DNA from 2 places in the Nonomuraea sp. NPDC003214 genome. Region 1 is predicted to be linked to the other one. Evidence: riboswitches for the same ligand, from Rfam matches in the RefSeq annotation. Region 1 holds a riboswitch; the other holds the start of a gene.

Region 1 (8,850 bases):
CATCGGGGCGTTCCTGGTGGTGCTGCTCGTCGGGGCCGCCGGGATGCTGTTCTGGATCGACGGCCGGCTGGCGGGCATCGACGGCGTGCTCGACGACTACGAGGGCCGCCCGGCCGACACGCCGGGCACCAACTGGCTGCTGGTCGGCTCCGACAGCCGCAAGGGCCTGACCGCCGCCCAGCGCCGCAAGCTCGCCACCGGCCGCAGCGCGGGCCAGCGCACCGACTCGATGATGCTGCTGCACCTGCCCGAGGGCAGCGACCGGCCCACGCTGGTCAGCCTGCCCCGCGACTCGGCCGTCACCATCCCCGGCCAGGGCCGCAACAAGCTCAACGCCGCCTACGCGATCGGCGGGCCCAGGCTGCTCGTGCGGACCGTCGAGACCGTCACCGGCCTGCGCGTCGACAACTACATGGAGATCGGGTTCGCCGGCTTCGTGGACATCGTCGACGCCGTCGGCGGCGTGGAGATCAACGTACGCGCCGCCGTCAACGACCCCAAGGCGGGGCTGAAGCTCAAGAAGGGCACCCAGACGCTCACCGGCGGCCAGGCGCTCGGCTACGTCCGCACCCGCAAGGGCGGCGCGCTGCCCGACTTCGAGCGGACCAAGCGGCAGCGCCAGTTCCTCAGCGCGGTGGTCAAGAAGGCCGCCAGCCCCGGGGTGCTGATCAACCCGTTCACCTCGATCCCGCTGGCGGTCAGCGCCACCGACGCGGTCGAGGTCGACTCCGGCACCGGCGTGTTCGACATGCTGTCGCTGGGGCTGGCGATGGGCGACAGCCCCGTGACGACGGTGGTGCCGTTCGGCGGCAGCGAGATCGCGGGCGGCGGCACCGCCGTCAAGTGGGACCGGACCAAGGCGCTGGCGCTGTTCGACGCGCTCAAGGCGGACAAGCCGGTCCCTCAGGACGTCATCGACGCGAACTGACGGGTCAGCTCGCCGCCACGACGGCGCTCGTGGCGGCGGTGACCGCGATGGCCGCCAGCCCCGGGGTGCTGATCAACCCGTTCACCTCGATCCCGCTGGCGATCAGCGCCACCGACGCGGTCGAGGTCGACTCCGGCACCGGCGTGTTCGACATGCTGTCGCTGGGGCTGGCGATGGGCGACAGCCCCGTGACGACGGTGGTGCCGTTCGGCGGCAGCGAGATCGCGGGCGGCGGCACCGCCGTCAAGTGGGACCGGACCAAGGCGCTGGCGCTGTTCGACGCGCTCAAGGCGGACAAGCCGGTCCCTCAGGACGTCATCGACGCGAACTGAAGGGTCAGCTCGCCGCCACGACGGCGCTCGTGGCGGCGGTGACCGCGATGGCCGCGTGGATCGCGGTGATCGTCTGGGCCACGGCCTCGGCCGCCCAGGCGCCCTCGGCGATCTCCTTGACCCGCGCTTTGTCGGCTCCGGGGAACGCCTTGCGGTCGAGCTTGGCGGCGTGCATGACGGCGATGAGCACGGCGGTGCGCGCCGTCGGGTCGGCGCCGCCGAGCGCGGCGGCGACGCGCTCGCGGACCTCCGCCTCGGTCCGGCCGTCGACCTCGGGCCAGCGGGTCGTGGGGAACAGCCCGAGCACCTTGGCGCGCTCCTCGGCCAGCACGCCGGCCCGGGCGAGGCGGGTGAGCAGGCGGGCGCGCAGCTTGACCGACTGGAGCTTCTGCACCCACCAGGCGGCCTTGCGCTCCTTGCCTTCGGCGATCGCGGCGAGCACGGCGTCGAGCTCCTCGTCGCCGAGCGGCGTGGGGTCGACGAGCTGGACCTTCTTGCCGTCCAGCGTCACCCGCTCGTTGACGGCCAGCTCGGCGAGCAGGGCGCCGGCGAGCACGGGGTCGAGCTGGGTGGAGGGGATGAGGGGCTTGCCGTCATCTTCCTTGTGGGCGAGAAGGAGGATTTCCTCCGCAATCGTCACTTTCATGCTTCGACACTAACGTTTCGGCCATGACTATCTCCGAGAAGTTGCACGCGATCGGCCGGCCGCTGCTGGACGCCCAGCTCGCCCACCCCACGGTGGTGGGCATCGGGCGCGGCGACCTGCCGGAGCCGGTGTTCAGGTCGTGGCTGGAGCAGGACTACCTGTTCCTGATGGACTACACGCGGGTGTTCGCCCGGCTGGCCTGGCAGGCGCCCGACGGGCACCTGGGCGATCTGGTCGACCTGGCGCACGCGACCTTCCACGAGGAGCTCGACCTGCACCGGTCGCTGTCGGCCGGGTTCGGGGCAGACCTGGAAGGGGCGCGCAAGGGTCCGGCGTGCGCGGCCTACACGGCGTTCCTGCTGGAGTCGGCGGGCTCGTACGCCGAAGGGCTGGCCGCCCTCTATCCGTGCATGTGGGGGTATTCGACGCTGGGGCAGATCCTGGCCGAGAACCCGCCCGCCGAGCCGCGCTACCGCGCGTGGGTCGACACGTACGCCGATCCGGGGTTCGCGGCGCTGGCGGCCAGGATCGCGCAGATGATCGACGAGGCCGATCCCGACCCGGCTCGGGCGGAGGCGATGTTCACCGAGGGCATGGCCCACGAGCTGGCGTTCTGGGACGTGCCGTAGCCGTCCACAGCCTGTGGACGGGGATCGTACCCTGGTGGCATGCCGGAACTTCCCGAAGTCGAATCGCTCGCCGCGTTCCTGCGGGAGCGGGCGGTGGGCCGCGCCGTGCTGGGCGTCGACGTGGTGGCCATCCAGGCGCTCAAGACGTTCGACCCGCCGGTCACCGCGCTCGGCGGGCTGACGATCACGGGCGTGTCGAGGCACGGCAAGTTCCTCGACTTCGACTGTGACGGGCTGCACCTGGTCATCCATCTGGCCCGGGCGGGCTGGCTGCGCTGGCGTGACGACCTGTCGGGCGCCAAGCCGGTGCGTCCGGGCAAGGGCCCGCTGGCCGTACGGGTGCGGCTGGCGCCCGACGAGCTGGGCCTGGCGCCCGGGTTCGAGCTGACCGAGGCGGGGACGCAGAAGCGCCTGGCCGTCTATGTGGTGAAAAATCCGGACGAGGTGCCCGGCGTCGCCGCCCTCGGCCCCGACCCGCTCGCCGACACCTTCACCGTCGACGCGCTCAAGGCCATCGTGGGCGGCAACCGCACCCAGATCAAGGGCCTGCTCCGCGACCAGAAGGTCATCGCCGGCATCGGCAACGCCTACTCCGACGAGGTGCTGCACGCCGCCCGGATGTCGCCGTTCAAGATCGCCTCGTCGCTGACCGACGCCCAGATCGCCGACCTGCACGAGGCCATCGTCACGACGCTGCACGAGGCCGTCGAGCGGGCGCGCGGGCTGGCCGCCAAGGACCTCAAGGCCGAGAAGAAGTCCGGGCTGCGCGTGCACAACCGCACCGGCCAGCCGTGCGACGTGTGCGGCGACACGATCCGCGAGGTGTCGTTCGCCGACTCCTCGCTGCAGTACTGCCCGACCTGCCAGACAGGCGGCAAGCCGCTGGCCGACCGCCGCCTGTCCAAGCTGCTGAAGTAGCTCACGCCTCCACGGGCACCGGGGTCCGGCGGCGCAGCCCGGAGGCCACCACGACGACCGACACCAGCGTGGCCAGCACCGGCACCACCAGCGCCGCGCGCACGGCGTCGATGCCGCTCGCGCCGCCGTCGAGCGCCGCCACGTTCACCACGGTCACCATCGAGATCCCGAGCGCCGCGCCGAACTGGAACGACGAGGTGATCAGCCCGCCGGCCAGCCCCTGCTCGTGCTCGGCGATGCCCTCCGTCGCCACGATGGTCACGGGCCCGTACACGAAGGCGAACATCAGCCCGATCAGCAGCATCGACGGCACCATCGCGGCGTAGGTCCAGTCCATCCCGACGCCGAGGAACATCGCGAAGGCGACCACCCCCGACACCAGCCCGCCGAGGATCACCCGCGCGTTGCCGTAGCGGTTGACCAGCACCGGCGTGAGCGTCGGCGCGAGCAGCACGTCGGCGGCGGCGATGAGCAGCGCGAGCCCGGTCTGGATGGGCGTCCAGCCGCGCAGCTCCTGGAGGTAGAGGGTGACGAGGAACTGGAAGCCCATGAACGAGGCGGTGAGCAGGGTGGCGACCACGTTCGCGCGCACGAGCGAGGCCGACCTGAACACGCCGAGGCGGACCAGCGGGTCGGCCGAGCGGCGTTCGATCGCGGTGAACGCCGCCAGCAGTGCGAACGCGCCGGCGAACGCGGCGACGGTCCAGCCCCAGCCCTCGCCCGGGTGCTCCAGCCGTACGACGCCGTAGACCAGCAGCATCATGCCGCCGGTCATCGTGACCGCGCCCGGCACGTCGAAGCGGCCACCGGCGGGACGCGGGACGGCCGGCTCCTTGATCAGCACGACGGCGGCGAGCAGGATGACGGCGGCCAGGATCACCGGCGCGAAGAACACCCAGCGCCAGCCCACCGCCGTGAGCAGGCCGCCGATGACCAGGCCGAGCGCGAACCCGGCGGCGCCCGTACCGGCGTAGACGAGCAGCGCCTTGTTGCGCTGCCTGCCCTCGGCGAACGACGTGGTGATCAACGAGAGCCCGGCCGGGGTCATGAACCCGGCGGCCACCCCGGTCACGAACCTGGCGACCAGCAGCACCCAGCCCTCGTTCGCGAACCCGCCGAGCCCGGAGAACACCAGGAACACCGTCAGCCAGAACAGGAACATGCGCCGCCTGCCCAGCAGGTCGGCCGCCCGGCCGCCGAGCAGCGTGAAACCGCCGTAGCCGAGCACGTACGCGGTGACCACGCCGCTCAGCACGCTCGTGGAGACGCCGAGGTCGGCGCGGATGGCGGGCAGGGCGACGTTCAGCATGGCAACGTCGACGCCCTCAAGGAAGATCGTTCCGCACAGCACCAGCAGCACGCCCAGCGGGCGGCCTGTCAGCCGTTCGGATGCACGCATGATCAAACTCCAGTAGTGGTTACGTTCTCGCATGTCGGTTATCTCTTGTAACCGTCAGAATCATGCGGCAGCATGGATCGACATGGAAGACGGCACTTTGAAGTCACCTGGTTACGTCGACAGCACCACCACCGACGCCGACTTCGACGTCCGCCACTGGGACGCCCGCGAGGGCTGCGAGGTCAGGCAGATCCTCGACCGCGTCGCCGACAAGTGGTCACTGCTGGTCATCGCCATGCTCGACTGCGAAAGCCTGCGCTTCTCCCAGCTCCGCCGCGAGATCGACGGCGTCAGCCAGCGCATGCTCAGCGTGACCCTGCGCAAGCTCGAACGCGACGGCCTGGTCAGCCGGACCGTCCACCCGGTGGTGCCGCCCCGGGTCGACTACGCGCTCACACCGCTCGGCCGCACCCTGCACGAGACCATCAAGGCCCTGGTGACCTGGACCGAGAACCACCAGCAGGAGATCGCCGAAGCGCGTGCGGCCTACGACGCGAGGCACGGGATGATGGAGGCATGACGGTTCCAGAAGTCGAGGCACGTGACGTCCCCGAAGGCGCCTACCTGCTCGACGTGCGCGAGCAGAACGAATGGGACGCGGGCCACGCCCCCGAGGCGGTCCACATCCCGATGACGCAGATCCAGGCCCGCGTCGAGGAGGTCCCCGCCGACCGCCAGGTCTACGTCGTCTGCCGGGTGGGCGGCCGGTCGTTCCAGGTCGCCGCCTGGCTCAACCAGATCGGCCGCGACGCGGTCAACGTCGACGGCGGCATGCAGGCATGGGCTCACGACAAGCGCCCCATGGTCAGCGAAACAGGACAGACTCCCTTCGTAGCCTGAAAACTGGCATAATGCGCGGCGGAAAATTACACAACGCGGGAGCTCGGGGCGTACCGGGCTGAGAGGGTGACCGAGGCCGTCGCCGACCGCATGAACCTGTCCGGGTAATGCCGGCGTAGGGAGCAGTGCGATGGCGCATGACGTCCGCGACGACGAAGTCCCTCTCACTCTTGAAGGGGCCGCCCCCAAAACCCTCGGAGTCCTCGACCAGGGAGCCCTCTGGGCCAACCTGGCCGTCAGCCTCCTGGGGTTCTCGGGCGCCCTGTTCCTGCTCGACCCGCTGGGCAACGCACCGCTCAGCCTGACCGCCGCGCTGGCCGCCGCCGTCGTCGGCAGCCTGATCGGCACCGCGATGGTCGGCCTGTCGGCCATCCCCGGGACCCAGACCGGCCAGCCCGCGATGGTGCTGCTGCGCGGGCTGTTCGGGGCCCGGCTCTCGTACGTGCCGACCGTGCTCAACATCATCCAGATGATCGGCTGGGGGGCGTTCGAGCTCTGGGTCATCTCCCAGGGCGCGATGGCCGTCTTCGGCGACACCGTTCCGTACGCGGTGTGGGTGATCGTCGCCGGGGTGCTGACCACGGCGCTGACGATCTGGCCGCTCGGCGCCATCAGGCTGCTGCGGCGCTACATCACGGCCCTGGTGATCGTGGCGCTGATCTGGTTCACGTTCCAGTTCCTGGGTGACGCGCCTCCGCAGAGCGGCGGGTCCTGGACCGCGTTCGCGCCGGCCGTCGACTACGTGATCGCGCTGTCGGTGTCGTGGGTGCCGCTGGCCGCCGACTTCGCCAGGCACTCGCGCTCCAGCCGGGCCGCCTTCACCGGCGTCGTCGGCGGCTACACGCTCGCCCAGGTCGCCTGCCTGGGGCTGGGCGTCTACGCGGTGGCGATCGCCGGGGCCGCCGCCGTGCAGAACGACAGCACGGCCGTGTTCGGGCCGTTCGTGGCCGTGCCGCTGGGCGCGGTGTTCTTCGGCATCCTGGTGCTGCGCGAGGCCGACCAGTCGTTCGCGAACGTCTACTCGACCACGGTCTCGCTGCAGAACCTCATGCCCCGGGTGGACCGGCGGATCCTCAGCGTCGCCATCGGCGTGCTGACCGTCGCGATCGCGCTGGTGGTCGACGTGACCTCCTACGGCGCGTTCCTGGGCGTGATCGGCGCGGTGTTCGTGCCGATGTTCGCGGTGCTGGCCGTGGACTACTTCCTGCTCGGCGGCGCCACCCGGTGGAACACCGCCGAGGACGCCCCGGCCCGCTGGTCCATGCTGGCGCCGTGGGCGCTCGGCTTCGCCGCCTACTGGCTGACGACCTCCACGCCCACGGTGGAGCAGTGGGACGGCCTCTGGGCCGCCGTGCGAGAGGCGATCGGCTTCGAGCGGCAGCCGTGGATGAACGGCGCGCTCGGTGCCGCCCTCGTGGCGGCCCTGGTGACGCTGGCGCTCGGCGCGATCAGGCGGCGCGGCGCTCGACGTTGAGCAGGTGGCGCTTGGCGGCTTCGCCCCCGGCGTAGTCGCCGAGCCCGCCGTCGTCACGCACCACTCGGTGGCACGGCACCACCACGCACACCGGGTTGGCGCTGAGCGCGTTGCCGACCGCGCGCAGCGCGCGCGGCCTGCCGATCAGCTCGCCGATGCTCTCCAGCGTCGTGGTCGTCCCGTACGGCACCGCCATCGTCTTCTGCAGCACCGTGCGTGCGAAGGGGGTGGCGAGGGCCAGGTCGACCGGCGTGGCGAAGGCCCGCAGCCGCCCCGAGAAGTAGGCGTCGAGCTCGCGGCGCACCGGGTCGAGCCGTCTCGGGTTGGGGGCGATGTGCCGGCCCACGTGGTTGGTGACGCGCTCGTACACGTCCTGCTCGTCCTCGAAGCTGCACGAGATGATGCCGCGGCCCGTCACCGCGATGATCATCCGCCCGACCGCGCCGTCGTACGTGCCGAACGCGACATCGGGCGGCCCGTCGCCTCGATAGGTGGCGGAGGTCACCCGCAACAGGGCGTCGATGTCGTCCGACATGCCTTCACCCCCTGTTGGAAACGCCGTGACCGCAGCGTATCGGACGGATCGCCCGACAAGGCCGCCACGCCGGGGGCACTATGGAGTCGTGGGGGACGAATGGGCTGGGAGTGACGATGACATAGCCCGTGCCGTGCTCGACAGCTCGCCCAACGCCGTCGTGGTCCTCGACCGGGACCAGACCGTCCTGGTCTGGAACGCCGCGGCCGAGCGGCTCTTCGGCCTGACGGCGGCCGCGATGCTCGGCCGCCGGGCGCCGATCGTGCCGGACGAGCTGACCGCCGAGCACCACGCGGTGCTGGAGCGGGTGCGCACCGGCGGGCAGGTCTCGCTGCGCACCAAGCGCGTGCGCGGCGACGGCGAGGTGCTGGATGTCCGGGTCGACATCAGCGCGCTGCGCATCGGCAGCGCCGTCGCCGGTTACGTGTGCGTCCACCACCTGGTGCAGGCCGACGACGCCGCCAAGAACCGGATGGCCCGCCGCGCCCGGCTGGTGCGGCGGCTGACCGACGTGGTCGGCGACATCAACGCCGAGCTGGAGCTGCCCGCCGTGCTCGACCGGATCTCGGCCAGCCTGACCGAGCTCACCGGGGCCGACGCGGGCGGATTCGTGCTCATCGAGGGCGACCGGCTGCGGCTGGTCAGCACCTACCAGCTTCCCGACGTGCCCAAGGGCACCACCACCGACCTGCACAACAGCCTCGTCGGCAAGCTGCTGCGCACCGGCAAGACCGTGCTGCTGGAGTCGGAGGGGCTCGACAGCCTGGTCTGGTCCAGCCTCAAGGGCCTGCACACGGTCGCGCTCGGCCTGGCGGCCGTCGGCGGGCGGCCGTACGGGGCGCTGTACGCGCTGTTCGCCCGGCGCAAGCCCGGCCACCTGGAGCTGGAGCTGCTGGAGCTGCTGGCCGGGCACGCCGGCATCGCCGTCGGCAACGCGGTCGCCTACCAGGAGGCGGTGCGGCAGCGGGCCCACGAGCGGGCGGTGTTCGACGCCAGCGCCGACGGCATCGCCGTGCTCGACCGCGAGGGGCGGGTGCTGCGCTGGAACCCGGCCGCCGCCCGGCTGACCGCCGTCCCGGCCGAGGAGGCCGTGGGGCAGCCGCCGCCGTTCCCGCAGCCCGCCCCGGGCGAGAAGCTGACGGTCCAGCT
Region 2 (8,850 bases), on a different contig from region 1:
CGACCTCCAGGTTCTGCAGGCGGCGGACCTTGCCCACGGTCAGGCCGGCGCTGCCGATCGCGTTGCGGGCGTCCTGCTCGGTCAGGCCCTGCACCTTCGGCACCAGCACCCGCTTGGGGCCGAGCGACGGCACCAGCGTGATCGTCTGCCCGGCCTCGACCTCGGTCTTGGCGGCCGGGTCCATCTCCAGGACGAGCCCCTCGGCCACCTCCTCGTCGTGGCGGCCCTCCACGCGGCGCACCTTGAAGCCCAGGTTGCGGGCGTTCTGCTCGGCGACCGCGAGGTTCTTGCCGACGAGGTCGGGCACCACGGCCAGCGTCTTCTGCGAGAAGTAGAGGCCGGTCAGCGCCACGGCGACGACCATCACCGCGGCCAGCCCCACCAGGAACCAGTTGGGCCGGAACCCGCCGCCCTTGCCCCGCCCGCGCGGCGGGGGCGGCGGCGCGGCCGGCACCTCGGCGCGCGGCTGGATCAGCGTGTGCGCGGGAGCGGCGGCGGGCGGCATCGTGGACGGCATCGGGTGCGGCCTGGAGTGGGCGCCGGATGCGCGGCCGGGCTCGCTCAGCCGGGGCAGCGTGCGGTGCGCCTCGACGGCCGCCACCAGCATCGCGGTCGCGTCGGCCGGGCGGTCGTGCGGCTCGCGGGCCGTGGCGTGCGCCACCAGCGCGTCGATCTGCGGCGGCACGTCGTGGATCAGCGACGACGGCGCCGGGACCGTGTCGTGGACGTGCCGGTAGGCCACCGACATGGGCGTCTCGCCGTCGTACGGCTGCCTGCCGGTGACCAGCTCGAACAGCATGATGCCCGCCGCGTAGACGTCGCTGCGCACGTCGGCGCCGCCGGTCGTCACCTGCTCGGGCGACATGTAGCCGATCGTGCCGATCATCACGCCGGTGCGCGTCTGGTTGGTCGCCTCGATCGCCCTGGCCAGGCCGAAGTCCACGACCTTGACCCGGCCGTCGGCGGTCAGCAGCACGTTCTCGGGCTTGACGTCACGGTGGACCATCCCGGCCTGGTGGGCCGCGCCGAGCGCCGCCAGCACCGGGATCATGATCTCCAGCGCCTCGCGGGCCGGCAGCCGGTCGCGCTCGCGCAGGATGTCACGCAGCGTCTTGCCCGGCACGTACTCCATCGACAGATAGACCACGTCGGTGTCGGTGCCCTGGTCGAAGACGTGCACCACGTTGGGGTGGGAGAGGCTGGCCACCGACTTCGCCTCGCCGATGAACCTGCGCACGAACGCCGGGTCGTCGGCGAGCGAGCGGTGCATGACCTTCAGCGCGACGGTCCGGTCCAGCCGGATGTCGAGCGCGAGGTAGACGGTCGCCATGCCGCCCCGGGCGATCCGGGACTCGACGCGGTAGCGTCCATCGAGCAGCCGGCCGACCAACGGGTCGGCAGTCGTCGTGTCCACCCCGCTGAGTTTACGGGCGTTTCGCACCCGGGAGGGCCTGACCATCCGAAACCGATGCCGACCCGTGCCCCGCCCGGCCCCTCACGTGCCGCGCCGTCGCACAGGCCACCCCGGCACCGGCCCCGGAGAGCCGGTGCGCCCCCGGCAGACGGGAAGGACGTCCCGTCAGGGGGTCAGCGGGGAGGACGCTTCGGCGTAGCGGCGGCGCGGGATGCGCCCCGCCTGCCGCGCCATGCGGCCCGCGCGGACCGCCTCGCGCATCGCCGCCGCCATCAGGTCGGGCCGCTGGGCCCGCGTCACGGCGGTGGCCAGGAGCACGGCGTCGCAGCCCAGCTCCATCGCCAGCGCCGCGTCACTGGCCGTGCCGATGCCCGCGTCCAGGATGACCGGGACCCCGGCCGCCTCGACGATCAGCTCGATGTTGTGCGGGTTGCGGATGCCCAGCCCGGAGCCGATCGGCGCGCCCAGCGGCATCACCGCCGCGCACCCGGCCTGCTCCAGCCGGCGGGCGAGCGCCGGGTCGTCGCCGATGTACGGCAGCACGGTGAACCCGTCGGCCACGAGCCGCTCGGCCGCGTCGAACGTCTCGATCGGGTCGGGCAGCAGGGTCCGCTCGTCGGCGATGACCTCCAGCTTGACCCACGAGGTGCCCAGCGCCTCCCGGGCGAGCCGGGCCGTCAGCACCGCGTCGCCCGCGGTGAAGCAGCCCGCCGTGTTGGGCAGCACCTTGATGCCGCGCTCGCGCAGCACGTCCAGCACCGAGCCGCGGGCGGCCGGGTCGAGCCGCCGCATGGCCACCGTCGTCAGCTCGGTGCCCGACGCGGCCAGCGCCTGGTCCAGCACCTCCAGCGACGGCGCGCCGCCGGTGCCCATGATGAGCCGGGAGGAGAACTTCTCCCCAGCGATGATCAGGTCATCCACCTTGCACCGCCGTCAGCACCTCCACGCGGTCGCTGTCGCGCAGCGCCGTCGTCTCCCACGCGCCGCGCGCGACGACCTCGTCGTTCACGGCCACCGCGACGCCGGTGGTGGCGGTGGTCAGGGTCTGTACGGCCTGCGCGACGGTCATGCCGTCAGCCACGTCGTGCGTACTTCCGTTGATCAGCAATTTCATGAAATATCCCGAAATCTAGCGGGTGAGCACAGGGACGCGAGGTCGCCCTCCTCGCCCTGCAGGATCGCGGCCGTGAGCGGGGCCATCAGCACCCCGCCCCGGAAATGCCCCGTGGCCAGCACCAGCCCCGGGGCCGAGCCGGGGCCGATGATCGGCAGGTTGTCCGGCGTGCCCGGCCGCAGCCCCGCCACCACGTCGGCGACCTCCAGCTCCGTCACCCCCGGGACCAGCTCCCTGGCGTCGCGCAGCAGCTCGTACAGCCCGCCGGCGGTCACCCGGGTGTCGAACCCGAGCTCCTCCTGCGTGGCCCCCACCACGAGCTCCCCGTCGCCCCTGGGTACCAGGTAGACCGGCGTGCCGTGCACCATCCCGCGCACGCACCGGCCCAGCAGCGGCTCGGGGGAGCGCAGGCGCATGATCTGCCCCTTGACCGGCCGTACCGGAACGTCGGCCAGCCCGGCGCTCCACGCCCCGGCGGCCAGGACCACCCGCTCGCCGAAGATCTCCTCCCCGGACTCCAGGCGTACGCCGGTCACCCGGCCGCCCTCGCGCGACAGCCCGGCCGCGCGCTCCCGTACCAGCGGGACGCCCCGCCGCTCCAGGGCCACGAGCAGGGCGGCGGTGACGCGGCGCGGGTCCACCCACGCGTCGCCGGGCGCCAGCAGACCGCCGCGCACGGACGGCGCCAGCATCGGCTCCAGCCGCCGGCACTCGCGCCCGGTCAGCCGCTCCACCGGCAGGCCGAGCTTCTCCATGAACGCGGCCAGCTCCCCGAGCGCGGCCAGGTCGTCCCCGCCGAACGCCACGTCCAGCGTCCCGTCGGAGCGCAGATCCAGCACGTCCCGCCCCTCGGCCGGCACCCCGCCGAGCGCCGAGAGCCCCCCGAGCGGGTCAGCCCCCGCGGCGTCGCCGAAGGAGGGAGCCGCGCCGGGCCCGGAGGCGGCGGGACCGTCCTCACCCCCAGCCGCACCCCCGGCCGGACGGCCGGTCGGATGGCCGGTCGGCTCGCCGGCCCGTGGCGCACCGCCGGATCCCGCGGGAGGTCCGTCCAGGGAGGCGCCCCCGGAGGGCGGGGGTGCGCCGGTGGCGGTGGGGCCGCTCGTGCGGGCGCCGGTCCGTCCAGGGGGGAGGGCGGCGTCGACGGTGAGGTCGGCGGCGAAGGCGGGCCAGCGGCGCAGGGCGGCGATGCCGAGCCGGAGCAGCGGCTCCTCGGTGTAGGTCACCTCGCTGACCGGCGCCAGCATCCCGGCCGCGGCGTGGGAGGCGCCCGAGGCGGGGGCCGGGTCGACCACGGTGACGGCGCGGCCCGAGCGGGCCAGGCGCCAGGCGATCGACAGTCCGACGACTCCGCCGCCCACGATCACGTCCATGTCCGCTCCCTTCGCCGGCATGATCCGGATCAGGTGTCTTGCGGTCGAAGGCCCGGTGAAGCCTTCCTCTCAGCCCGGTTACGGCCGGACTCCCGCGCGTCTTACGTCCCCCAGCCTACGGCCTCGGTGCGACGCCGCGGCACCGCCCCCGTTATGGTCATGAACGTGAATCGCGTCGTGGTGGTGGGAGCGGGTCTTGCGGGCGTGCGCAGCGTCGAGGCGCTGCGGGCACGGGGGTTCGGCGGCCGGATCACGTTGATCGGCCAGGAACGGCACCGGCCCTACGATCGGCCGCCGTTGTCGAAGGCGGTGCTGCTCGGCTCGGCCGACTCCAGCTTCGTCGACTCCGACCTGGACGCGCTGGAGGTGGACTTCCGGCCGGGCGTCTCGGCCAAGTCGCTGCGTGCGGGCGTGGTGGAGACGACCGAGGGCGAGCTGGGCTACGACGGCCTGGTCATCGCGACGGGCGCGGAGCCGATCCCGCTGCCGGGTGACGGCCCGCAGCACGTGCTGCGCACGCTGGACGACTCGCTGGAGCTGCGGGCCCGCCTGGTGCCGGGCGCGCGGGTGGTGGTCGCGGGCGCGGGCTGGATCGGCGCGGAGGTGGCCACGGCCGCCCGCCGGGCCGGCTGCGCCGTCACCGTGCTGGAGGCGGGCCGGACCCCGCTGGCGCAGGCGGTCGGCGAGGAGATCGGCGCCCGCACGGAGAGCTGGTACGACGGCATCGACCTGCGGCTGGAGACGATGGTCGCGTCGGTCGACGAGGGCGGCGTGGAGCTGGTCGGCGGCGGGTTCGTGGAGGCGCACGTGGTCGTGGCGGGCATCGGCGTCCGCCCGGCCGTGGAGTGGCTGGCGGGCTCGGACGTCGACCTGCACAACGGCGTGGTCACGGACGAGCGGCTGCGCACGTCGCTGCCCGGCGTGGTGGCGGTGGGCGACTGCGCCGCCTGGTGGTCGCGCCGCTACGGCGCCCGGCTGCGCGTGGAGCACTGGGACACCGCGCTGAGCGCCCCGGAGGTGGCCGCCGCGACGCTGCTGGGCGAGGAGGCCGTGTACGATCCGGTCCCGTACTTCTGGTCGGAGCAGTTCGGCCACATGGTGCAGTACGCCGGCCACCACCCGGCGGGCGAGCGCCTGCTCTACCGGGGCGGGCCGGAGGGCAAGTGGTCGGCCTGCTGGCTGACGGCCGAGGGCGGGCTGGCGGCGGTGCTGGCCGTCGACCGGCCCCGCGACCTCGTGCAGGGCCGCCGGATCATCCAGGAGGGCCGTCGTCTGGACGCGGAACGCCTGGTAGATCCAGATGTACCCCTACGGGATTGTGTTGTTTGAGCAAGCGCGGCATGTGGTAGTTGTGGTTTCGTGACGCTTTCTGTTGCACAGATCGACCGGGAGACCGACCAGCTCGTTGACGAGTGGCTCACTCTCCCCGAAGTGGCCCAGCGCCTCGACCTCTCGATGGGACGGGCCAAGCAACTCCTCAAGGATCACAAGCTGCTCGGCGTGCGCCGCGGCAGCGGCGGGCCACAGGTGCCCGCGGTGTTCCTCGACGGAAAGGACGTGGTGAAAGGCCTTCCGGGCACGCTGACCGTGCTCCGCGACGCCGGGTACGACGATGTGGAGGCGCTGCGCTGGCTGTTCACCCCTGACGACTCGCTGCCGGGGTCGCCCGTCCAGGCGATCAAGGCCGGTCGTCACACCGAGGTCAAGCGCCGTGCCCAAGCCCTCGCTTTCTGACGCCCGCCTCTACCTGTGCACCGACGGGCGGCGTGACAGGGGCGACCTGGCCGATTTCCTCGACGCGGCGCTGGCCGGCGGCGTGGACATCGTCCAGTTGCGGGAGAAGGGCCTGGAGGCGCGCGAGGAGCTCGCGCTCCTGGAGGTCTTCCGCGACGCCTGCGACCGGCACGGCCGGCTGCTGGCGGTCAACGACCGGGCCGACATCGCCTTCGCCGCCCGGCCTGACGTGCTCCATCTGGGGCAGGACGACCTTCCGGTGACGGTCGCGCGAGAAATGCTCGGCGACGACATCGTCATCGGCCGGTCCACCCACTCCGCCGCCGAGGCTTCCGCCGCGGCGGTGGAGGAGGGCGTCGACTATTTCTGCTGTGGGCCGATCTGGCCCACGCCGACCAAGCCGGGCCGGCACGCGCCGGGCCCGTCGCTGCTCCGGCACGCGGCGGCGCTCGGCGGTGACCGGCCCTGGTTCGGCATCGGCGGCATCGACCTGGCCAACCTGGACGAGGTCATGTCCTACGGGGTCCGCCGCGTCGTGGTGGTGCGCGCCATCACCGAGGCCGACGACCCCGGGGCAGCCGCCGCCGAGTTCGCCAAGCGGCTCACGTCCGCCGTGACGTAGCCGCCACGGCGAGCCCGGCCAGCGCGGTGCGGGCTTCGGGCGTGATCGGCGCCTGGTCGAGCGAGGCGAGCGCCTCGCCGAGATAGTCGCCGATCATGTCCTCGCACGCCCGCAGCGCGCCCGTGCCTTCGATGATCTCGCGCAGCGCGGCCACGCCAGGCTCGTCGAGCTCGGGGTCGCCGAGCAGGCGGCGCACCACGCCGGCCTGCTCCGGGGTGGCGGCGGCCAGGGTGCGCGCCACCAGCATCGTCCGCTTGCCCTCACGCAGGTCGTCGCCGGCCGGCTTGCCGGTCTGCGCGGGGTCGCCGAACACGCCGAGGATGTCGTCGCGCAGCTGGAAGGCGATGCCGACCCGGGTGCCGTACGTGGTGCACAGCTCGTCGATCCACGGCTCCAGGCCGCCGGAGGCGAGCGCCAGGCCGAGGCGGAGCGGGTGCTCGACGGAGTACTTGCCGCTCTTGTACAGGGCCACGCGCAGCGCCGAGTCGAAGGTGTTCTCGCCGTGCGCCTGCTCCAGCAGGTCGAGATACTGGCCGCACATGAGCTCGGTGCGCATGTGGTCGTGCACCGGCTGGGCCGCCGCCAGCGCCCGCGCGGGCAGGCCGCTGGTGCGCCACATCTCGCCCGACCAGATCAGCAGCAGGTTGCCGAGCAGGATCGCGGCGCCCTCGCCGAACTGCGTGGCCGAGCCGTGCCAGCCCGACTTCTCGTGCAGCGTCTGGAAGCGCCGGTGGGCGGCCGGCATGCCGCGGCGCAGGTCGCTCTTGTCCATCACGTCGTCGTGCACCAGGGCGCTGGCCTGCAGCAGCTCCAGCGAGGCGGCGGCGGTGAAGATCTCCGGCACGTCGCCGCCTCCGGCAGCTCGCCAGCCCCAGTAGCAGAAGGCCGGGCGCAGTCTCTTGCCGCCCGCCAGCAGCTCGTCGGCGGCGGTGCGCAGCGGCTCCAGGTCGGGGTCGCCGGTGACGGGCAACTGCCGTTCGACGAACTCCCTGATGCGACGGTCCACCTGGGCGCGCAGGTTGTCCATCTTCGCGGCGTCTGTGCTCATGCCTTGAGACTAGTGGCCGGACATATCGGCCATACCGAGCAGGTAGAGAGTCGGGCGCCGCACGGCCACCGGGTAATCTTGTCGCATGGCCCTTGGTCGACCCTCCGTCCTGCCCGATCGCGTCCCCACCGTCCGGGAGCTGCTCGCCTCCGGCGGCCGGTCGTTCTCCTTCGAGTTCTTCCCGCCGAAGACCGACGAGGGCGAGCGCCAGCTGTGGAAGGCGATCAGGGAGCTGGAGTCGCTGCGGCCGACGTTCGTCTCGGTGACCTACGGCGCGGGCGGCACCACCCGTGACCGCACCGTCGACATCGTGGAGCGGGTCGCGCGCGGCACCACGCTGACGCCCGTCGCCCACTTCACCGCCGTCAACCACTCCGTGCGCGAGCTACGCCACCTGGTCGGCCGCTTCGCCGACGCCGGGGTGCGCAACATCCTGGCCGTGCGCGGCGACCCGCCCGGCGACCCGGGCGGCGAGTGGGTCCAGCACCCCGAGGGCGTCCTCTACGCCGAAGAGCTGGTGCGGCTGATCCGCCAGGCCGGCGACTTCTGCGTGGGCGTGGCCGCCTTCCCCTACAAGCACCCGCGCTCGCCGTCCATCGAGTCCGACACCGAGTTCTTCGTGCGCAAGTGCCGCGCCGGGGCCGATTACGCGATCACGCAGATGTTCTTCCAGGCCGACGACTACCTGCGGCTGCGCGACAGGGTGGCGGCCCGGGGCTGCGACACGCCGATCATCCCGTGCGTGATGCCGGTGACGCAGATGAGCACGATCGCCCGCTCCGAGCAGCTGTCCGGCGCGCCGTTCCCGCCCGACGTGGCGGCCCGCTTCGAGGCCGTCGCCGACGACCCGGCCGCCGTGCGCGCGCTCGGCATCGAGCACGGCGCCGAGCTGTGCCAGCGGCTGCTCGACGAGGGCGCCCCCGGCATCCACTTCATCACCTTCAACCGCTCCAGCGCCTCGCGCGAGGTGTTCCAGCGGATCGAGCCGGCGCCCGTCCCGGGCTGATCTCCTGTTGACTGGACGGGTGATCGCAGACTTCTGGCTCGACCCGTCCTGCCCCTACACGTGGCTCACCTCCCGCTGGCTCGTGGAGGTGACCCGGGTGCGGCCGGTCGAGGCACGCTGGCACGTGATGAGCCTGTCGGTGCTCAACGAGGGGCGCGACGACGATCCCGAGGGCGACCCGGAGGGCTACCTGTGGGTGCCCGCCCGGCTGTGCGCCTCCGTGGCCGACCGCTACGGCTCCGACGCGCTCGGCCGCCTCTACACCGCGCTGTGGACCACCGGCGGCGACGACCAGGACTGGCTCGGCGACCTGGCGACGGCCCTGCGGGCCGCCGGCCTGCCGGAGGACCTCGCCGACGCGGCGCTCACCCCCGAGTCCGACGACCTCGTACGGGCCTCGCACGCGCGGGCGATGGCCGCGATCGGCGGCGAGTCGGGCACGCCGGTCGTCGCCGTGACCGCGTCGCCGGGGGAGCGTGTCGCCTTCTTCGGCCCGGTGATCTCCCGCGTCCCCGAGGGCGAGGCGGCCGGGCGGCTGTGGG

Evidence for each region. Region 1 has a riboswitch for thiamine pyrophosphate ahead of ACWDXC_RS26505 (purine-cytosine permease family protein). Riboswitches for the same ligand answer to the same signal wherever they lie in the genome.
Region 2: another riboswitch for thiamine pyrophosphate. It lies ahead of ACWDXC_RS24155 (FAD-dependent oxidoreductase); the one in region 1 lies ahead of ACWDXC_RS26505 (purine-cytosine permease family protein).

The regions. Positions count from the first base shown of each region.
Region 1 covers NZ_JBSFSX010000008.1:313,931-322,780, reverse strand. The annotation lists gene ACWDXC_RS26545 (LCP family protein) at 1-928, shown strand, start outside; gene ACWDXC_RS26540 (hypothetical protein) at 958-1,260, shown strand; gene ACWDXC_RS26535 (GOLPH3/VPS74 family protein) at 1,265-1,906, opposite strand; gene ACWDXC_RS26530 (TenA family protein) at 1,930-2,535, shown strand; gene ACWDXC_RS26525 (Fpg/Nei family DNA glycosylase) at 2,575-3,453, shown strand; gene ACWDXC_RS26520 (MFS transporter) at 3,455-4,852, opposite strand; gene ACWDXC_RS26515 (winged helix-turn-helix transcriptional regulator) at 4,935-5,372, shown strand; gene ACWDXC_RS26510 (rhodanese-like domain-containing protein) at 5,369-5,692, shown strand; TPP riboswitch at 5,718-5,831, shown strand; gene ACWDXC_RS26505 (purine-cytosine permease family protein) at 5,823-7,166, shown strand; gene ACWDXC_RS26500 (methylated-DNA--[protein]-cysteine S-methyltransferase) at 7,141-7,701, opposite strand; gene ACWDXC_RS26495 (ATP-binding protein) at 7,835-8,850, shown strand, end outside.
Region 2 covers NZ_JBSFSX010000007.1:454,500-463,349, reverse strand. The annotation lists gene pknB (Stk1 family PASTA domain-containing Ser/Thr kinase) at 1-1,414, opposite strand, end outside; gene ACWDXC_RS24165 (thiazole synthase) at 1,580-2,335, opposite strand; gene thiS (sulfur carrier protein ThiS) at 2,328-2,528, opposite strand; gene ACWDXC_RS24155 (FAD-dependent oxidoreductase) at 2,525-3,898, opposite strand; TPP riboswitch at 3,888-4,004, opposite strand; gene ACWDXC_RS24150 (NAD(P)/FAD-dependent oxidoreductase) at 4,058-5,227, shown strand; gene ACWDXC_RS24145 (Rv2175c family DNA-binding protein) at 5,258-5,632, shown strand; gene thiE (thiamine phosphate synthase) at 5,610-6,254, shown strand; gene ACWDXC_RS24135 (polyprenyl synthetase family protein) at 6,235-7,302, opposite strand; gene metF (methylenetetrahydrofolate reductase [NAD(P)H]) at 7,388-8,308, shown strand; gene ACWDXC_RS24125 (mycothiol-dependent nitroreductase Rv2466c family protein) at 8,328-8,850, shown strand, end outside.